Regions from separate parts of the Streptomyces sp. NPDC005202 genome, predicted to be linked through region 3. Evidence: riboswitches for the same ligand, from Rfam matches in the RefSeq annotation. Region 3 holds a riboswitch; each other region holds the start of a gene.

What was found. Region 3 has a riboswitch for thiamine pyrophosphate ahead of thiC (phosphomethylpyrimidine synthase ThiC). Riboswitches for the same ligand answer to the same signal wherever they lie in the genome.
Region 1: another riboswitch for thiamine pyrophosphate. It lies ahead of thiO (glycine oxidase ThiO); the one in region 3 lies ahead of thiC (phosphomethylpyrimidine synthase ThiC).
Region 2: another riboswitch for thiamine pyrophosphate. It lies ahead of ABZV31_RS36790 (cytosine permease); the one in region 3 lies ahead of thiC (phosphomethylpyrimidine synthase ThiC).
Region 4: another riboswitch for thiamine pyrophosphate. It lies ahead of ABZV31_RS16170 (thiamine ABC transporter substrate-binding protein); the one in region 3 lies ahead of thiC (phosphomethylpyrimidine synthase ThiC).

The regions. Positions count from the first base shown of each region.
Region 1 covers NZ_JBEXHW010000001.1:606,191-610,380, reverse strand. The annotation lists gene ABZV31_RS02880 (FAD-dependent oxidoreductase) at 36-1,265, opposite strand; partial or broken gene ABZV31_RS02875 (hypothetical protein) at 1,298-1,671, opposite strand; TPP riboswitch at 1,725-1,836, shown strand; gene thiO (glycine oxidase ThiO) at 1,834-3,000, shown strand; gene thiS (sulfur carrier protein ThiS) at 2,997-3,197, shown strand; gene ABZV31_RS02860 (thiazole synthase) at 3,201-3,995, shown strand; gene pknB (Stk1 family PASTA domain-containing Ser/Thr kinase) at 4,092-4,190, shown strand, end outside.
Region 2 covers NZ_JBEXHW010000058.1:15,263-19,452, reverse strand. The annotation lists gene thiD (bifunctional hydroxymethylpyrimidine kinase/phosphomethylpyrimidine kinase) at 1-586, opposite strand, end outside; gene ABZV31_RS36790 (cytosine permease) at 583-1,977, opposite strand; TPP riboswitch at 1,969-2,063, opposite strand; partial or broken gene ABZV31_RS36785 (endonuclease) at 2,255-2,667, opposite strand; gene ABZV31_RS36780 (hypothetical protein) at 2,753-2,932, opposite strand; partial or broken gene ABZV31_RS36775 (HAD-IC family P-type ATPase) at 3,011-3,703, shown strand; partial or broken gene ABZV31_RS36770 (DUF2182 domain-containing protein) at 3,948-4,190, shown strand, end outside.
Region 3 covers NZ_JBEXHW010000021.1:112,326-116,515, reverse strand. The annotation lists gene ABZV31_RS26075 (SsgA family sporulation/cell division regulator) at 65-502, shown strand; gene ABZV31_RS26070 (YibE/F family protein) at 756-2,321, opposite strand; TPP riboswitch at 2,393-2,570, shown strand; gene thiC (phosphomethylpyrimidine synthase ThiC) at 2,563-4,190, shown strand, end outside.
Region 4 covers NZ_JBEXHW010000009.1:16,661-20,850, reverse strand. The annotation lists gene rlmN (23S rRNA (adenine(2503)-C(2))-methyltransferase RlmN) at 517-1,623, shown strand; TPP riboswitch at 1,645-1,751, shown strand; gene ABZV31_RS16170 (thiamine ABC transporter substrate-binding protein) at 1,845-2,927, shown strand; gene ABZV31_RS16165 (iron ABC transporter permease) at 2,984-4,190, shown strand, end outside.

The DNA.
Region 1 (4,190 bases), on a different contig from region 3:
TCGGAAGTCAGGCCGGTCCGTCGAGGGACGCCGAACTACGCTGTCGCCGCCTTCAGCGGCCTAGCCGGGTCCGCCAGCAGCTCCGGATCCATCGGCGTGCCCGCCTCGATCAGGCGCCTGCCCTGCGCCAGGTCGCGCGGCCGGCCCACCGCCAGCAGGGCGACCAGGCGGCTCTCGCGGAGCCAGCACACCGTCCACGCCGGTCCGGAGGGGTCGCCGCGCCAGACGGTGGTGTCGGCGGAGGCGTGGTGGCCGACGTACTGCACGAAGCGGCCGAACTGCTCGGACCAGAAGTACGGGACCGGGTCGTAGACCGCGGGGACCTGGCCGATGATGTCGGCCGCGACGGTGCGCGGCCCCTGGAGCGCGTTGTCCCAGTGGTGGACCAGCAGGCGCTCGCCATATCTTCCCGAAGGGAAGGAGGCGCAGTCACCGACCGCGTAGACGTCCGGCACGTTGGTGCGCAGGTGGTCGTCGGCCACGACCTCGCCGTGCCGGCCCAGTGCGATGCCGGAGCCGGCGAGCCAGGCCGTGGCGGGGCGCGCGCCGATGCCGACCACGACAGCGCCCGCGGACAGCCGCGAGCCGTCGTCGAGCACCACGGCGCCCGGCTCGACGCGCTCCACGCGCGCGTGGGTGCGCAGCTCGGCGCCGCTGTCGGCGTACCACGCGGCCATCGGGGCGGCCACCTCGGCGGGCAGCGCCCCAGCGAGCGGGCGGTCCGCGGCCTCCACGACCGTCACGGCGCAGCCCGCCTCGCGCGCGGCCGTGGCGAACTCGGCGCCGATCCAGCCCGCGCCGACGACCACGATGTCGTGCTGCCGGGCGAGCACCGGCCGCAGCCGTTCGGCGTCGTCGAGGGTGCGCAGCAGGTGCACGCCGGGGACGCCCTCGGTGCCCGGCAGCCGGATCGGTTCGGCGCCGGTGGCGAGGACGAGGACGTCGTACGGGACCGGCCCCTCGGCGGTGTCCAGCTCGTGCGCGTCGGGGCGCACGCCGAGCACCTCGCGGCCCAGCTGCAGTTCGACGCCGAGCGCCTCGAAGTCGATGTCGAAGGCGGCGCCCTCGGCCTTGCCGAGCAGGACGGCCTTGGACAGCGGCGGCCGGTCGTAGGGCTGGTGGGGTTCGGCGCCGATCAGTGTGACGGTGCCGGTGAAGCCCTGCTCGCGCAGGGCGACCGCGGTCTGCACGCCGGCCATGCCCGCGCCGACGACGACCACGCGCCGCGGCTGTGACGTGCCCTGTTCCTGCGTCTGCTCGCTCACCTGATCACCATAGACAACTGACAAATGGTCAGTCAGGGGGCGTGCTGGGTGACCTGCTGCACTACGGGCTCGGTCACCTGTTCCACCACGCTCGTCCCGCTGCCCGGCTGCGACTCCCACCGCCAGGTCTCCTCCAACCGCACCCGGCCGTCGGGAAGTTCGACCACCGTCGATTCGCAGTGCCCGCAGGACGTCGTCCCGTCGTGCTCAGCTGCACGTTCCGGAAGTCCAGACGGTCGCCTTCCCGCGTGCCCACCAGACAGCCGCGTACGATGTCGCCGCCCGCGTACTCGGCCCAGATCTCCCCGTCCTTCTCGTGGTACGTGAACCGGGTGCGCCCACCCACCTGACCTGGGGCCTGGTCGGCGACGGGAGCGAGGACGAGGCCGTCCAGCGAGCGCGTCATGACGAAAGGCTCCCTTACAGAGGCGCAGAAGCAAGAGCTAGGGTGGCCACCGTACAAGCACTCGCGGGAGCCCGGACGCACCGGGCTGAGAGGGAGGCTGGCGGCCTCCGACCGTACGAACCTGATCCGGGTCATGCCGGCGAAGGGAGGGGCTGGACGCCCATGTCGTCTCCACGTACGTCAGACGTCCTCGTCATCGGGGGCGGGATCATCGGGCTCGTGACGGCCTGGCGCGCGGCCCAGCGCGGGTTCGCCACGGCCGTGGTGGACCCCGAGCCGGGCGGCGGGGCCGCACAGGTGGCGGCCGGGATGCTCGCCGCCGTCACCGAACTGCACTACGGCGAGCAGACCCTGCTCGGGCTGAACCTGGCCTCGGCCCGCCGCTACCCGGACTTCGCGGCCGAGCTGACCGAGCTGACCGGCCACGACCTCGGCTACCGCCGGTGCGGCACGCTCGCCGTCGCGCTGGACGCCGACGACCGCGCCCACCTGCGGGATCTGCACGCGCTGCAGCGCCAGTCGGGCCTGGACTCCGAGTGGCTGTCCGGGCGGGACTGCCGGCGTCTGGAGCCGATGCTCGCGCCGGGCGTGCGCGGCGGGCTCCGGGCGGACGGCGACCACCAGATCGACCCGCGGCGGCTCGCCCATGCCCTGGTGGCCGCGTGCGAGCGGGCAGGGGTGGTGTTCCACCGCGCATGGGCCGAGCGCCTCACCGTGCTGCGGGACCGGGCCGCGGGCTGCGTCCTGCGCGACGGCACCGCGCTGGGCGCGGGCCAGGTGGTGCTCGCGGCCGGCAGCCTCAGCGGGCAGCTGGCGGGCGTGCCGGACGAGGTCTCGCCCCCGGTGCGGCCGGTGAAGGGGCAGGTGGTGCGGCTGACCGTGCCGAAGCGGTGCGCGCCGTTCCTGAGCCGGACCGTGCGGGCCGTGGTGCGCGGCAGCCACGTCTACCTGGTGCCGCGGCTCAGCGGCGAGCTGGTCGTCGGCGCGACCAGCGAGGAGCTGGGCTGGGACACGACGGTGACGGCGGGCGGCGTGTACGAGCTGCTGCGCGACGCGCACGAGCTGGTGCCCGGGATCACCGAGCTGCCGCTGACGGAGACCAGGGCCGGGCTGCGCCCCGGCTCCCCCGACAACGCGCCGCTGCTCGGCCCGACCGAGCTGGACGGGCTGCTGCTGGCCACAGGGCACTACCGCAACGGGGTACTGCTGACGCCGGTCACCGGTGACGCGATGGCGCACGCCCTGACCACCGGCGAGCTCCCGGACTACGCCCGCCCCTTCACCCCCAGGCGTTTTTGTGCCGCAGCACTCACGGAGCACTCCGCATGAACATCTCGGTCAACGGGGAGCCGCGCACGATCGCGCCCGGCACGGCTCTCGACACCGTCGTGAAGACCCTCACCGCGGCGCCCTCCGGGGTGGCCGCCGCCCTCAACGAAACCGTCGTCCCGCGCGCGCAGTGGTCGTCCACGGCCCTGGCCGAGGGGGACCGCGTCGAAGTGCTGACCGCCGTCCAAGGAGGCTGACCCATGGCCGACGATCCCTTTGTCCTCGGTGGTACGTCCTTCACGTCCCGGCTGATCATGGGGACGGGAGGTGCGCCCAGCCTCGATGTGCTGGAGCGGGCCCTGGTGGCCTCCGGCACGGAGCTCACCACGGTCGCGATGCGGCGGGTGAACCCTTCCGTGCACGGGTCGGTGCTGTCGGTGCTGGACAGGCTCGGCATCCGGGTGCTGCCGAACACCGCGGGGTGCTTCACCGCGGGTGAGGCGGTGCTGACCGCCCGCCTGGCGCGGGAGGCGCTGGGCACCGATCTGATCAAGCTGGAGGTCATCGCCGACGAGCGCACGCTGCTGCCGGATCCGATCGAGCTGCTGGACGCGGCGGAGACGCTGGTCGACGACGGGTTCACGGTGCTGCCGTATACGAACGACGACCCGGTGCTGGCGCGGAAGCTTCAGGACGTCGGCTGCGCCGCGATCATGCCGCTGGGGTCGCCGATCGGGTCCGGGCTCGGGATCCGGAACCCGCACAACTTCCAGCTGATCGTCGAGCACGCGCGTGTGCCGGTGATTCTGGACGCCGGGGCCGGTACGGCGTCGGACGTGGCGTTGGCCATGGAGCTGGGGTGTGCGGGAGTGATGCTCGCGTCGGCGGTGACGCGGGCGCAGGAGCCGGTGGTGATGGCCGAGGCGATGAAGCACGCGGTGGAGGCGGGGCGGCTGGCCCGGCTGGCGGGGCGGATTCCGCGCCGTCACTTTGCCGAGGCGTCCTCTCCCACGGAAGGCCTGGCACGACTGGATCCCGAGCGCCCAGCTTTCTGACCGCACAGCGACGCCCGCGTCACAGGTCGGCTGCAGTCCCGCCCCGGTATCGGCCGAAAGGGCGTCGTGTCCGTGGCGGCTCGTACACTCACCTGCGTGGATACGACCCTTCAGGACCCTCTCGTCGGGCAGGTGCTCGACGGCCGCTATCGCGTCGACGCGCGGATCGCGGTCGGCGGGATGGCCACGGTCTAC
Region 2 (4,190 bases), on a different contig from region 3:
GCCAGTGCTCCTCGCGGCCGTCGGTCAGCAGGTCCACGGCCTCGCCGGGCAGATGTCCGCCCTTCACCAGCACCCACCGGGGCCCGTACGACAGCAGCCGCGCGGCCGCGCGGCGCATGCCCGGCTCGTCGGTCACCCGCATGCCGGTCAGCTCCGCGACCTCGTCCAGGTTCGGCGTGGTCACCGTCGCGCGCGGCAGCAGCCGGGTGCGTACGGCGTCCAGCGCGTCGTCAGCGAGCAGCCTGTCCCCGTGTTTGGAGACGCTCACCGGGTCCACGACGACCGGGGCCGCCACGTCCGCGAGCAGGTCGGCCACCGTCTCGACCAGCGCCGGCGAGGCGAGCATGCCCGTCTTCACCGCCTGGACGCCGATGTCGTCGACGACGCTGCGGTACTGGGCCCGCACCGCCTCCACGGGCAGCTCCCAGGCGCCCTGCACGCCGACGGAGTTCTGCGCCGTGACAGCCGTGACCACGCTCATCCCGTGAGCGCCGAGCGCCAGCATCGTCTTCAGGTCGGCCTGGATGCCGGCGCCGCCGCCGGAGTCGGACCCGGCGACCGTCAGGACACGGGGCGGCGCGGTCATGCGCGTCCCTCCTCTCGGACGCGCAGCGGCGCGTACACGGCGAGGGCCACCAGGAACGCCACGTAGTACGACACGTCAGCGCCGTGCAGCGCGTGGGCGACCGGGCCCACGTACAGGCCCGTGTCCATGAACGGCACCGCCGCGGCGAAGGCACCCGTGAACGCCAGGAGCGGGGGCCATACCGACCGGGGCCGGGCCGTCGCGGCGGCGAGATCGGTCACGGAACCGCGACGCACCAGCCAGTCGACGATCACGATCGCCACGAACCCGGGGATCCAGTAGCCCACGAACAGCAGCACGTTCTGGAAGCGGGCGGTGGTGTCGGCCGCGTGCATCCACAGGACCAGCGGGAAGCCGAGCACCGCGGCGAGGGCGGCTGCCGCCGGGCGCGGCACGCGCACCCCGACGGTCTGCAGCGCCAGGGAGCCGCTGTAGTCGTTCATGGCGTTGCTGCACAGCGCCGCCAGAGCCACCGCCAGCAGCCCGAAGGCGCCCGCCGTGCCCCCGCCCAGCAGCTTGTCCACCCCGGCGGCCGTCTGGTCGGTGAGCACCGACGCACCCCACAGACCGAGGACCTGTACGGCCAGGAAGGACACCACGAGTCCGAGCAGCGTGCACCAGAACATCCGGGAGCGGGAGGTGGCGCGCGGCAGATAGCGGCTGAAGTCGCTGGCGTACGGGGCCCAGGACAGGGCCAGGCTGAGTGCGATGGTGCTGGTCAGTACGAAGGCGCCCGCCCGGTCGGCGCCGTGCGCGCTGCCCGTCGCGGCGATGTGGACGCCGGCCGTCATCCGCACGGCGATCAGTGCGAAGGCGGCCGCGAGCACGAAGGTCATAACGGTCTGGAGCCGGTGGATTGCCTCGTACCCGAGAACCCCGAGGGCACCCTGCCCCAGCATCACGACCAGGACACCCAGCCAGAACGGCCAGCCGCACAGCCGCGCCAGCGCGTCCCCGCCGAACAGTCCGATCAGCGCGTCCCAGGCGACCGACGACAGCCACTGCAGCACACCGGGCAGCGCCACTGCACGCCCGAACGCGAGCCGGGCCAGCGGGAGCTGACCGGCGCCGGTGCGGCTGCCCCAGGTGCCGAGGTAGGCGGTGGGCACCGCGCCGAGCACCGTGCCCAGGACGACGGCGGCGAGCGCGGTGGTGAAGTTGAGGCCGAGCGTGATGCCGATGGTCCCGGTGAACACTCCGGTCATGGTCAGATTCGGGGCGAACCAGACGGTGAACAGCCGGCCCGCGCCGCCGTAACGATTGCTCTCGGGGACCGGTTCGATGCCGTGCCCCTCGACCCTGAGGTCGCCGGGAGCGCTGGGCATCCGTCCGTCGAAGACGTCTCGCCGGCCGTCGGCGGGCAGCCCGCCGGAAACATGCGCCAAGGGCATGAAAGACATCCCTCCGCCAGTACGAACTGGTTCAGGTTCAACGGGTGTGATCTCAGCCCGCAGGTGGGGCACCCCGTGTCCGGTACAGCGGCAAGACTAACGCGAGCCTGGGGATGTGCCATACGGAAGGGCCGCCATCGGGCAGCGGCCCTTCCCCTGGCGCCGTGGTGCGTCAGCGCTTGGTGTGGATGAAGCCGGTCTTGTCGACCTCGTCACCGGAGCGCCCGTGGAATCCGGCGAGCTGCCGGCCGGACGGCGCCGTGCGCGTCACCCGGTCGTCCGGGTCCTTCGGCAGCCCGAGCCGCTCCGCCCCGGACAGGGCCTTGGCGTCCAGGTAGGGCGCCACCTCCGGCCGGACCCGTTGCCCTCGCGCAGGAAGATGTCCGCACCGGCCGGACCCGTCCCCGGTATCTCCTGCAGCAGCCGGCGCAGGCGGAGACGTCCCCGTCGGCCTCCTTTCGCATGCGCCGCAGGTCGCCACCCCGATGCTCCATCAGCAACTGCGCGCCGTCGCCGAGCTGAGTCGCCGTCCGTTCGTCGTAACGCCGGTAGCCGTCGGCCCCAGGACGTCGACGCGTTCCTGCCAGTCGGCGCCAGGGCATCAACGCGTTCCTGCCAGTCGGCCCCGGCCGTGCGCCGGGGATCGCGCAGGCCCGCCTCGTGCAGCGCCCGCACCGTCGCGAGGGCGATCGGCAGGCCGAAGGCGTCGGTGCAGGGTTGAACTGCCGCGGTTTCGTGTCTGCGGGACGGGCCTCGTTCCATCTGCGGGAGCTGGTCACTCGTCGGCCTCGGGGATCTGTGTACCGCGCACCAGCTTGTCCTCACCGGCGCTCGCCAGGAACCGGCCGTCCGGATAGAAGGCCACCGCGTTCACCGAGCGTCCGTGCCTGACCTGCAGCAGCTTCTCTCCCGTGTCGACATGCCACCCGCAGATGACACCGTCCTGGGATGACACCGTCCTGGCTCCCCGTGTGACCGTCACGAGCCTTCGAACCTCGGCCTTGGAGGGGAGGCTGCCGGCCGCGCCGAGGGCGTGGAGGCGGGCCGGGCCGCGTGGCTGGAGGAACAGGGCCAGGTGCTGCCCGACGAGCTCGGCCGCGCACAGAAGGAGGTCGAGGCCGAGGGCCGCACGGTGGTCTTCGCCGCCTGGGACGGAGAGGTACGTGGCGCACTGGTCGTCGCCGACACCGTCAAGGCGACCAGCGCCGAGGCGGTGGCCGACCTCAAGCGGCTCGGGCCCACCCCGGTGCTGCTGACCGGCGACAACACGGCGGCGGCCCACGCGGTGGCGGCCGAGGTCGGCATCGACCAGGTCATCGCCGAAGTCCACCCGGAGGACAGGGCCGCCGAGGTCGAACGCCTCCAGCAGCAGGGCCAGGTGGTGGCGATGGTCGGCGACGGCGTCAACGACGCGGCCGCCCTCGCCCAGGCCGACCTGGGACTTGCGATGGGCACCGGCACCGACGCGGCGATCGCCGCCTGCGACCTCACCCTCGTACGGGGTGACCTGCGGGCGGCGGCGGATGCGATCCGGCTGGCGCGCCGCACCCTTCCTACGATCAAGGCCAACCTGTTCTGGGCGTTCGCCTACAACGTCGCCGCGCTGCCGCTGGCCGCGCTCGGCTTGCTCAACCCGATGATCGCCGGCGGCGCGATGGCGTTCTTCTCGGTCTTCGTGCTCTCGAACAGCTTGCGGCTGCGCCGCTTCCAGCCCTTGAACCGCTGACGAGTTCCGCGGCCAGGCCCTCCCTGCTCCAACCGAGGGGGTTGTGGGCGCGCACAGTACGGTGGGCACACCGTCCAGGCCGCCGAGGACACGACGACGCGGTTTTGCAGCACCCACTCTGTGATCTGCTGGAGGAGTCCGGCCGACTTGTCACTCCCCGTGGGCAGGCGCAGTCGACACTGCCGGGACCCCAGGGGTGAAGTGCCTGGTGGTAATCGCAGGGCGGGCCCCTGGGAGGAGTGCCATGCTGCACGTCCGCATCGCCGCCCCCGCGCCGACACAGCCCGGAATCCCCCTGCCGCGGCGTGATCTGGCCGTTGCATGGATCCTGATGGCTGTGCTCGCGGCGCTGGCATGGGTGCTCACCGTCGCCCAGTCCCGTGACATGGGCGTGGAGCCGGGAACGATGGGTCTGGCTCTGCCGCTCTTCCTGCTGTTGTGGGTGACCATGATGGTGGCGATGATGTTCCCGTCGGTGGCGCCGGTG
Region 3 (4,190 bases):
CAGCAAGATGCCACAGTGTCACGGGATCATTCCCGGCCAGTCGACGGCAGATGACGGGGTAGCGATGCGCGAGTCCGTACAGGCAGAGGTCATGATGAGCTTTCTCGTGTCGGAGGAGCTCTCCTTCCGCATCCCGGTGGAGCTGCGGTACGAGACCTGTGATCCCTACGCCGTGCGGTTGACCTTCCATCTGCCCGGAGACGCCCCGGTGACCTGGGCCTTCGGACGGGAACTGCTGATCGACGGGGTGGGCACCCCGTGCGGGGACGGCGATGTGCGGATCTCACCCGCCGACACGGACTTTCCGAGCGAGGTCCTGATCCGGCTTCAGGTCGGCGGTGACCGGGCGCTGTTCCGCTCCTCGACGGCGCCGCTCGTGGCGTTCCTCGACCGCACGGACAAGCTGGTGCCGCTGGGCCAGGAGGGGGCGCTCGCCGACTTCGACGCCCACCTCGACGAGGCCCTGGACCGCATCCTGGCGGAGGAGCAGAGCGCGGGCTGAAGCGTTGGCTGAAGCGTTACGGCAACGGGGCGCGTGCGGTGGCGTAACGCTTCACCGCGCGTCCCGCGGGCGCTGGAAGGCTTCACCGCGCGCTCCGGGAGTGCGCCGGAGTTCTTCAGCGCAGGTCCCAAGGCGCGCAGGAAGGCCCTGCTGCACGCCGAGGACGGTCAGCGGATCGGTCGGCGCCTCGCCGTCGGCCCGCAGCTTCCCCGGCTGCCTCGTCCGGTCCCTCCGTCCGTGTCCTGACGCCGTGTCACCGCTTGCGGCGCCGCCCCCTTCCGCTGCGCGCCGGAGCCGGCTGGGTGACCGACGCCGACGCCGGCTCTGGTCCCGGGCGGTCGGCCGAGACCACCAGGGCCGCGAGGAGGGTGGTGACCGGCACCGAGGCAACCAGGCCGATCGAGCCCACCAGCGTGCGCACGATCTCCTCCGCGACCAGTTCGCTGTTGGCGACGGTCACCACGCTGCTCTGCGCAATGGAGAAGAGCAGCAGCAGCGGCAGCGCGGCGCCCGCGTAGGCGAGGACGAGGGTGTTGACGACGGACGCGATGTGGTCGCGGCCGATGCGGATGCCCGCGCGGTACAGCCCGCGTCGGCCCATCGCCGGATTGGCCTCGTGCAGCTCCCAGACCGCCGACGTCTGCGTCACCGTCACGTCGTCCAGGACACCGAGCGAGCCGATGATGACGCCGGCGAGCAGCAGACCGCTCATGTCGATCGACGGATACAAGCCGTGGATCAGGCCGGTGTTGTCGTCCGTGTTGCCGGTGAGCGCGGCCCAGCCGATGAACAGCGAGCCCAGGACGCCGATCAGCAGCAGCGAGATGAGGGTCCCCAGCACCGCCACCGAGGTGCGGGCGGACAGGCCGTGGCACAGGTAGAGGGCGATCAGCATGATGGCGCTCGACCCGACCACCGCCACGACCAGCGGATTCGAGCCCTGCAGGATCGCGGGCAGGATGAAGAAGTTCAGCACCAGGAAACTGATGGCCAGCGCGACCAGCGCCATCACGCCCCGCATACGCCCGACGACCACGACGGCGAGTGCGAAGATGCCGGCCAGCAACGCCATCGGGAAGCGCCGGTTGACGTCGGTGACCGAGTACTGCAGATCCCTCGGCGCGGAGGGCTCGTAGGCGACCACGACCTTCTCGCCCTGGTGCAACTGCCGTGACTGGTCCGGCTGCACGATCTCGGTGAACGTACGGCCCTTGTCGTTGCCGGTGTCGACCCGGATCGTGGCCTTCTTGCAGGTGCCTTTCGCCTGCTGCTGCGCGGAGGAGCCCTCGGCGGTGGAGGTGTCCCCGGTCGGCGTGTCCCCGGAGGCGTTCACCGACTTGCAGCTCACCCCGACCACCTTCGTGACCGTGGCCTGCTGGGTCTGCCGGTCGAAGCCGACGCCCGTGCGCTCGTGCGACGGAGCGCCGCTGGGCCAGAGCACCCCGAGCCCGACCACCACAGCGACGGCGAACGGGATCAGGATCGCCGCGATGACCTTGCGCAGGTGCTTCGAGACGGGGGTGGCAGGCCCATGACTGTGACTGTGCGAGTGCCCGTGCCCGCCACCGGCGTCCGGGCCATGCCCCTGACCTCTGCCGGCTTCGGGGCCGTGGCTGTGCCTGTCCGCGGTTCCGTGGTCATGGGCGTCCCACGCTCCGGGCCCGGGGTGGTGTCCGTCCCCGGGGCCAGGGCCGTGGCCGTGTCCGCCATCGGGTCCAGGGCCATGGCCGTGCCCGGAGCCGTGCCCGTCTCCGTGTCCGGCGCCGTGTCCGCGCCGCGGCTCGGGCGGCGGATAGGGGGACTGCTGTGTCGTGGTCACCGCCCGATCATCGCAAGAACGGCAGGGGCCCTCTATTCACCGCGCCCGAACTGACGCTAGCGTGGAGGCACCTTTGCACACGCGGGAGCTCGGAGCACCGGGCTGAGAGGGCGCTGACCTCCGTCTTCGAAATGTTTCACGTGGAACGAGAGATGTTTCACAGGAAACGTCGGCAGATGGAAACCGCTGCGTCGACCGCCGAACCTGTTACCGGGTAATGCCGGCGTAGGGAGTAGGTCTCATGACCAATAAGGACGCACGCACGCCTGCCTCCACGCAGATCTCCAGCAACGGGGAAGCCGGGAAGTCCATCGGCTGGCACAAGGCGTACGTCGAGGGCTCACGCCCCGACCTGCGGGTGCCGGTCCGTCAGGTGCACCTCACCAACGGGCAGTCGGTCACGCTGTACGACACGTCGGGCCCGTACACCGATCCACTCGTCGACACCGACGTTCGCAGGGGCCTGCCGCCGCTGCGCGAGAACTGGATCATCAGCCGCGGCGACACCGAGGAGTACGTGGGCCGTCCCGTCCGACCCGAGGACGACGGGATCAAGCACACCTCGCCGCGCGGGGGTCTGCGCAACCTCGACGCGGTGTTCCCGGGACGGCCGCGCCAGCCGCGCCGTGGCCGCGACGGCAAGGCGGTAACGCAGCTCGCGTACGCGCGCCGGGGCGAGATCACGCCCGAGATGGAGTTCGTGGCCATCCGGGAGAACGTTTCGCCCGAGGTGGTCCGTGAGGAGATCGCGGCCGGCCGCGCGGTACTGCCGGCCAACGTCAACCACCCGGAGATCGAGCCGATGATCATCGGCAAGCGGTTCCTGGTGAAAGTCAACGCCAACATCGGCAACTCCGCGGTGACGTCCTCCATCGAGGAGGAGGTCGAGAAGATGACCTGGGCGACCCGCTGGGGCGCTGACACGGTCATGGACCTCTCCACCGGCCGCAACATCCACACCACCCGTGAGTGGGTGCTGCGCAACTCCCCCGTCCCCATCGGCACCGTGCCGCTCTACCAGGCCCTGGAGAAGGTCGACGGCAAGGCCGAGGAACTGACCTGGGAGATCTACAAGGACACGGTCATCGAGCAGGCCGAGCAGGGCGTGGACTACATGACGGTTCACGCGGGCGTACGCCTCGCGTACGTGCCGCTGACCGCGAACCGCAAGACCGGCATCGTCTCGCGCGGCGGATCGATCATGGCGGCCTGGTGCCTCGCGCACCACAAGGAGTCGTTCCTGTACGAGAACTTCGAGGAGCTCTGCGAGATCCTCGCCGCCTACGACGTCACCTACTCGCTGGGCGACGGCCTGCGGCCGGGCTCGATCGCGGACGCCAACGACGAGGCACAGCTCGCGGAGTTGCGTACGCTCGGGGAACTCGGGCGGATCGCCAGGCGTTTCCATGTGCAGACGATGATCGAGGGCCCCGGTCACGTCCCGATGCACAAGATCAAGGAGAACATCGACCTTCAGCAGGAGATCTGTGATGAAGCTCCGTTCTATACGCTCGGCCCGCTGACGACGGACATCGCGCCGGCGTACGACCACATCACCTCCGGCATCGGTGCCGCGATGATCGCCTGGTGGGGCACGGCCATGCTCTGCTACGTCACGCCCAAGGAGCACTTGGGCCTGCCCAACCGTGACGACGTGAAGACCGGCGTCATCACCTACAAGATCGCCGCGCACGCAGCCGACCTCGCCAAGGGGCACCCAGGTGCGCAGGAGTGGGACGACGCGCTGTCCGACGCCCGCTTCGAGTTCCGGTGGGAGGACCAGTTCAATCTCGCCCTCGACCCGGACACGGCACGGGAGTTCCACGACGAGACCCTCCCGGCGGAGCCGGCCAAGACGGCCCACTTCTG
Region 4 (4,190 bases), on a different contig from region 3:
GGTTCCGCCCGATCATCCCGAAGGTCCCGTTCCTCCCGGGGCCGGAGACAAGCCCGGGGTTCCGCCCGATCATCCCAGACCTGGGCGGAGACGGCAGCATGGGTGGCGGAGGCGGAGGCGGCGGCGGTGGAGGCGGCCCCGTGTAACGGGTGGAGACGGCAGCGTGGACTCGGTAACCTGACCGCCGCGCGATGACCGGGGGCGCTCCAGGCCCCCGGTCCTTAGACCCCAAACCCTTCGTCCGGAGGAAGACCGCAGACGAGATCCTCGAACGCCTCGCCCGCCAGCTGAACCGAATTGACGACTCAGGACGCTAGGGTCCGTCTTCAAACGGATCTTGGCCCAGGATGGCGGCGCGTCGGCGCCCTTGTCCTGTCGCTTGTCGCTTGAGCCCCGGCCGGGCCGTCTGTGGGCCGTCCGAGGGTGGCCAAAGACGACCGACGACGACAGTCAACGACCACCGTGCGAGCCTTCGGGCGCAGGTCACAGGAATTGATCTGCGACACTGAAAAGACCATGCCCAAGCCCGGAGAACTCACTTTCGTCGCCCCGCGCGGAGCCAAGAAGCCGCCGCGGCACCTTGCCGATCTCACGCCTGCCGAGCGTAAGGAGGCCGTCGCCGCGATCGGCGAGAAGCCGTTTCGTGCCAAGCAGCTTTCGCAGCACTACTTCGCGCGGTACGCGCACGACCCGGAGCAGTGGACCGACATTCCCGCCGGTTCGCGCGCCAGGCTGCAGGAGGCGCTGCTTCCGGAGCTGATGACGGTCGTCCGGCACCTGTCGACCGACCAGGGCACCACGCGCAAGACGCTGTGGCGGCTGTTCGACGGGACGCTCGTCGAGTCCGTGCTCATGCGGTACCCGGACCGGGTGACCATGTGCATCAGCTCGCAGGCGGGCTGCGGCATGAACTGCCCGTTCTGCGCCACCGGGCAGGCGGGTCTGGACCGCAACCTGTCCACCGCGGAGATCGTGCACCAGATCGTGGACGGGATGCGGGCGCTCAGGGACGGCGAGGTCCCCGGCGGTCCCGCGCGGCTGTCCAACATCGTCTTCATGGGCATGGGCGAGCCCCTCGCCAACTACAAGCGCGTCGTCGGCGCGATCCGGGCCCTGACAGACCCCGCGCCGGACGGACTCGGGCTGTCGCAGCGCGGCATCACGGTGTCGACGGTAGGACTGGTCCCGGCGATCCACCGGTTCGCCGACGAGGGTTTCAAGTGCCGGCTCGCGATCTCGCTGCACGCACCCGACGACGAGCTGCGCGACACCCTCGTCCCCGTCAACACGCGGTGGAAGGTGCGCGAGGTCCTCGACGCCGGGTTCGAGTACGTAGAGAAGTCCGGGCGTCGGCTGTCCATCGAGTACGCGCTGATCCGGGACATCAACGACCAGGCGTGGCGCGGTGACCGGCTCGGACGGTTGCTCAAGGGCAAGCCGGTGCACGTCAATCTGATCCCGCTCAACCCGACGCCGGGGTCGAAGTGGACCGCCTCGCGGCCTGCGGACGAGAAGGCGTTCGTCGAGGCCATCGCGGCCCATGGGGTGCCCGTCACCGTCCGGGACACCCGGGGTCAGGAGATCGACGGGGCATGTGGTCAGCTGGCGGCCACCGAGCGGTAATCTGAGGCCGTCCACATCTTCATATTCCGACAGGGGAGCGCCACAGCGCTGAGAGTGCGGCAACCGGCCGCAGACCCTCTGAACCTCGCCCAGGTCATTCTGGGTAGGGAGATCGGTCGTTACTCGAGCTGTTGCGCCCTGCCCGGGAGTCGGCGGAGAACCCCTCCGAAGGCCCCGGGCAGGGCCGCGTCTCTTCCTGGTCACCCCCAGGAGGAAATCCAGTGCACACCAAGACCTTCGTGGCCGTGGCGGTCGGGCTCGGCCTCGTCACGCTGTCCGCCTGCGGATCGTCGTCCGGCTCCGGCGCCGGCAGCGGCGGCGGCTCCAGGACCGTGACGCTCGTCAGCCACGACTCGTGGGCCGTCTCGAAGAGCGTCATCAAGGACTTCGAGAAGCAGTCGGGCTACACGGTCAAGGTCCTCAAGGACGGCGATGCCGGACAGGCCGTCAACAAGGCCATCCTCACCAAGGACAACCCGCAGGGCGACGTCTTCTTCGGCGTCGACAACACGCTGCTGTCGCGGGCCCTCGACAACGGGCTGTTCCAGCCGTACGAGGCCAAGGGGCTCGACAAGGTCGGCGCCGCCTATCAGCTCGACAAGGGCAAGCACCGGGTCACGCCGATCGACTACGGCGACATCTGCGTCAACTACGACAAGGCGTACTTCAGCAAGCATGGGCTGACCCCGCCGCAGTCCTTCGACGACCTGGTCAAGCCGCAGTACAAGGACCTTTTCGTCACCGAGAACGCCGCCACCTCCTCGCCCGGCCTCGGCTTCCTGCTCGGCACCGCCGCCCAGTACGGGGACAACGGCTGGCAGGACTACTGGAAGAAGCTCAAGGCCAACGGCGTGAAGGTCGTCGACGGCTGGGAGCAGGCCTACAACGAGGAGTTCTCCGGGTCCGCCGGTGGCAAGAAGGCCAAGGGCGACCGGCCGCTCGTCGTGTCGTACGCCTCCTCGCTGCCCGCCGAGGTCGTCTTCGCCGACCCGAAGCCGAAGACCGCCCCCACGGGGGTCGCGGCCGGCACCTGCTTCCGGCAGATCGAGTTCGCCGGACTGCTGAGCAACGCGAAGAACACCAAGGGCGGCAAGGCGTTCATCGACTTCCTGATCTCCAAGGAGTTCCAGGAGGACATGCCGCTCAACATGTTCGTCTACCCAGTGGTCGAGGGGGCGAAGGTGCCCGCCGAGTTCACCCAGTACGGTCCGGCGGCCAAGGACCCCCAGAGCATGGCTCCCGGCAAGATCGCCGCCAACCGTGACCAGTGGGTCAAGTCGTGGACCTCACTCGTACTGAAGTAGTCCCCCGCAAGGGCTGGACGAGGAGCCGAACGGGGAACGCGGCGCGGCTCGGGCTCATGGCCGTGCCCGTCGCGTTCTTCGCGGTGTTCTTCGCCTACCCCGTGGCCGCGATCGTCGAGCGCGGCCTGAAGGTCGGCGGGGCCTGGCAGTTCGGGCGGCTCGCGGATGTGCTCGGGCAGTCCGACATCCGGCACGTGCTGTGGTTCACCACCTGGCAGGCGCTCGCCTCCACCGCGCTCACGCTGCTGGTCGCGCTGCCCGGCGCGTACGTCTTCGCCCGCCTCGACTTTCCGGGCCGCCAGGTCCTGCGGGCCGTCGTCACCGTCCCGTTCGTGCTGCCCACGGTCGTCGTCGGCACCGCGTTCCTCGCGCTCGTCGGGCGCGGCGGACTCCTCGACGAGCTGTGGGGCGTACGGCTGGACACCACCGTGTGGGCGATCCTGCTGGCGCACGTCTTCTTCAACTACGCGGTCGTCGTGCGGACCGTCGGCGGGCTGTGGGCGCAGCTCGACCCGCGGCAGGAGGAGGCCGCGCGGGTGCTCGGCGCGTCGCCGCTGACGGCCTGGCGGAACGTCACGCTGCCGGCCCTGGCCCCGGCGGTCGCCGCCGCCGCGCTCATGGTCTTCCTCTTCACCTTCACCTCCTTCGGCGTGGTGCAGATCCTCGGCGGCCCGACCTTCTCGACCCTCGAAGTGGAGATCTACCGGCAGACGTCCGAGATCTTCGACCTGTCCACGGCCGCGGTGCTGACGATCGTCCAGTTCCTGGCGGTGGGGGTGATCCTCGCCGTGCACGCCTGGACCGTGCGGCGGCGGGAGACCGCTCTCAAGCTGGTGGACGCGTCCGTGACCGCGCGGCGGCCGCGCGGCGCGGGACAGTGGACGCTGCTGGCGGGCGTCCTCGCCACCGTCGTCGTCCTGCTCCTGCTGCCGCTCGCCGTGCTGGTGCAGCGGTCACTGGACGCGCCAGGGTTCGGCTACTACCGGGCGCTGACGAACGCGGACGGCGGGACCTTCCTGGTGGCGCCGATCGACGCCGTCGGTACGTCCCTGTCGTACGCCGTCGCCGCCACCGCCGTCGCCGTGGCGATCGGCGGTCTCGCCGCCGCCGCGCTCACCCGGCGGGACGCGGGCCGGATCGTGCGCGGCTTCGACGCGCTGCTGATGCTGCCGCTCGGGGTCTCCGCGGTGACCGTCGGCTTCGGGTTCCTGATCGCGCTGGACAAGCCGCCGTTCGACCTGCGCAGCTCCTGGATCCTCGTGC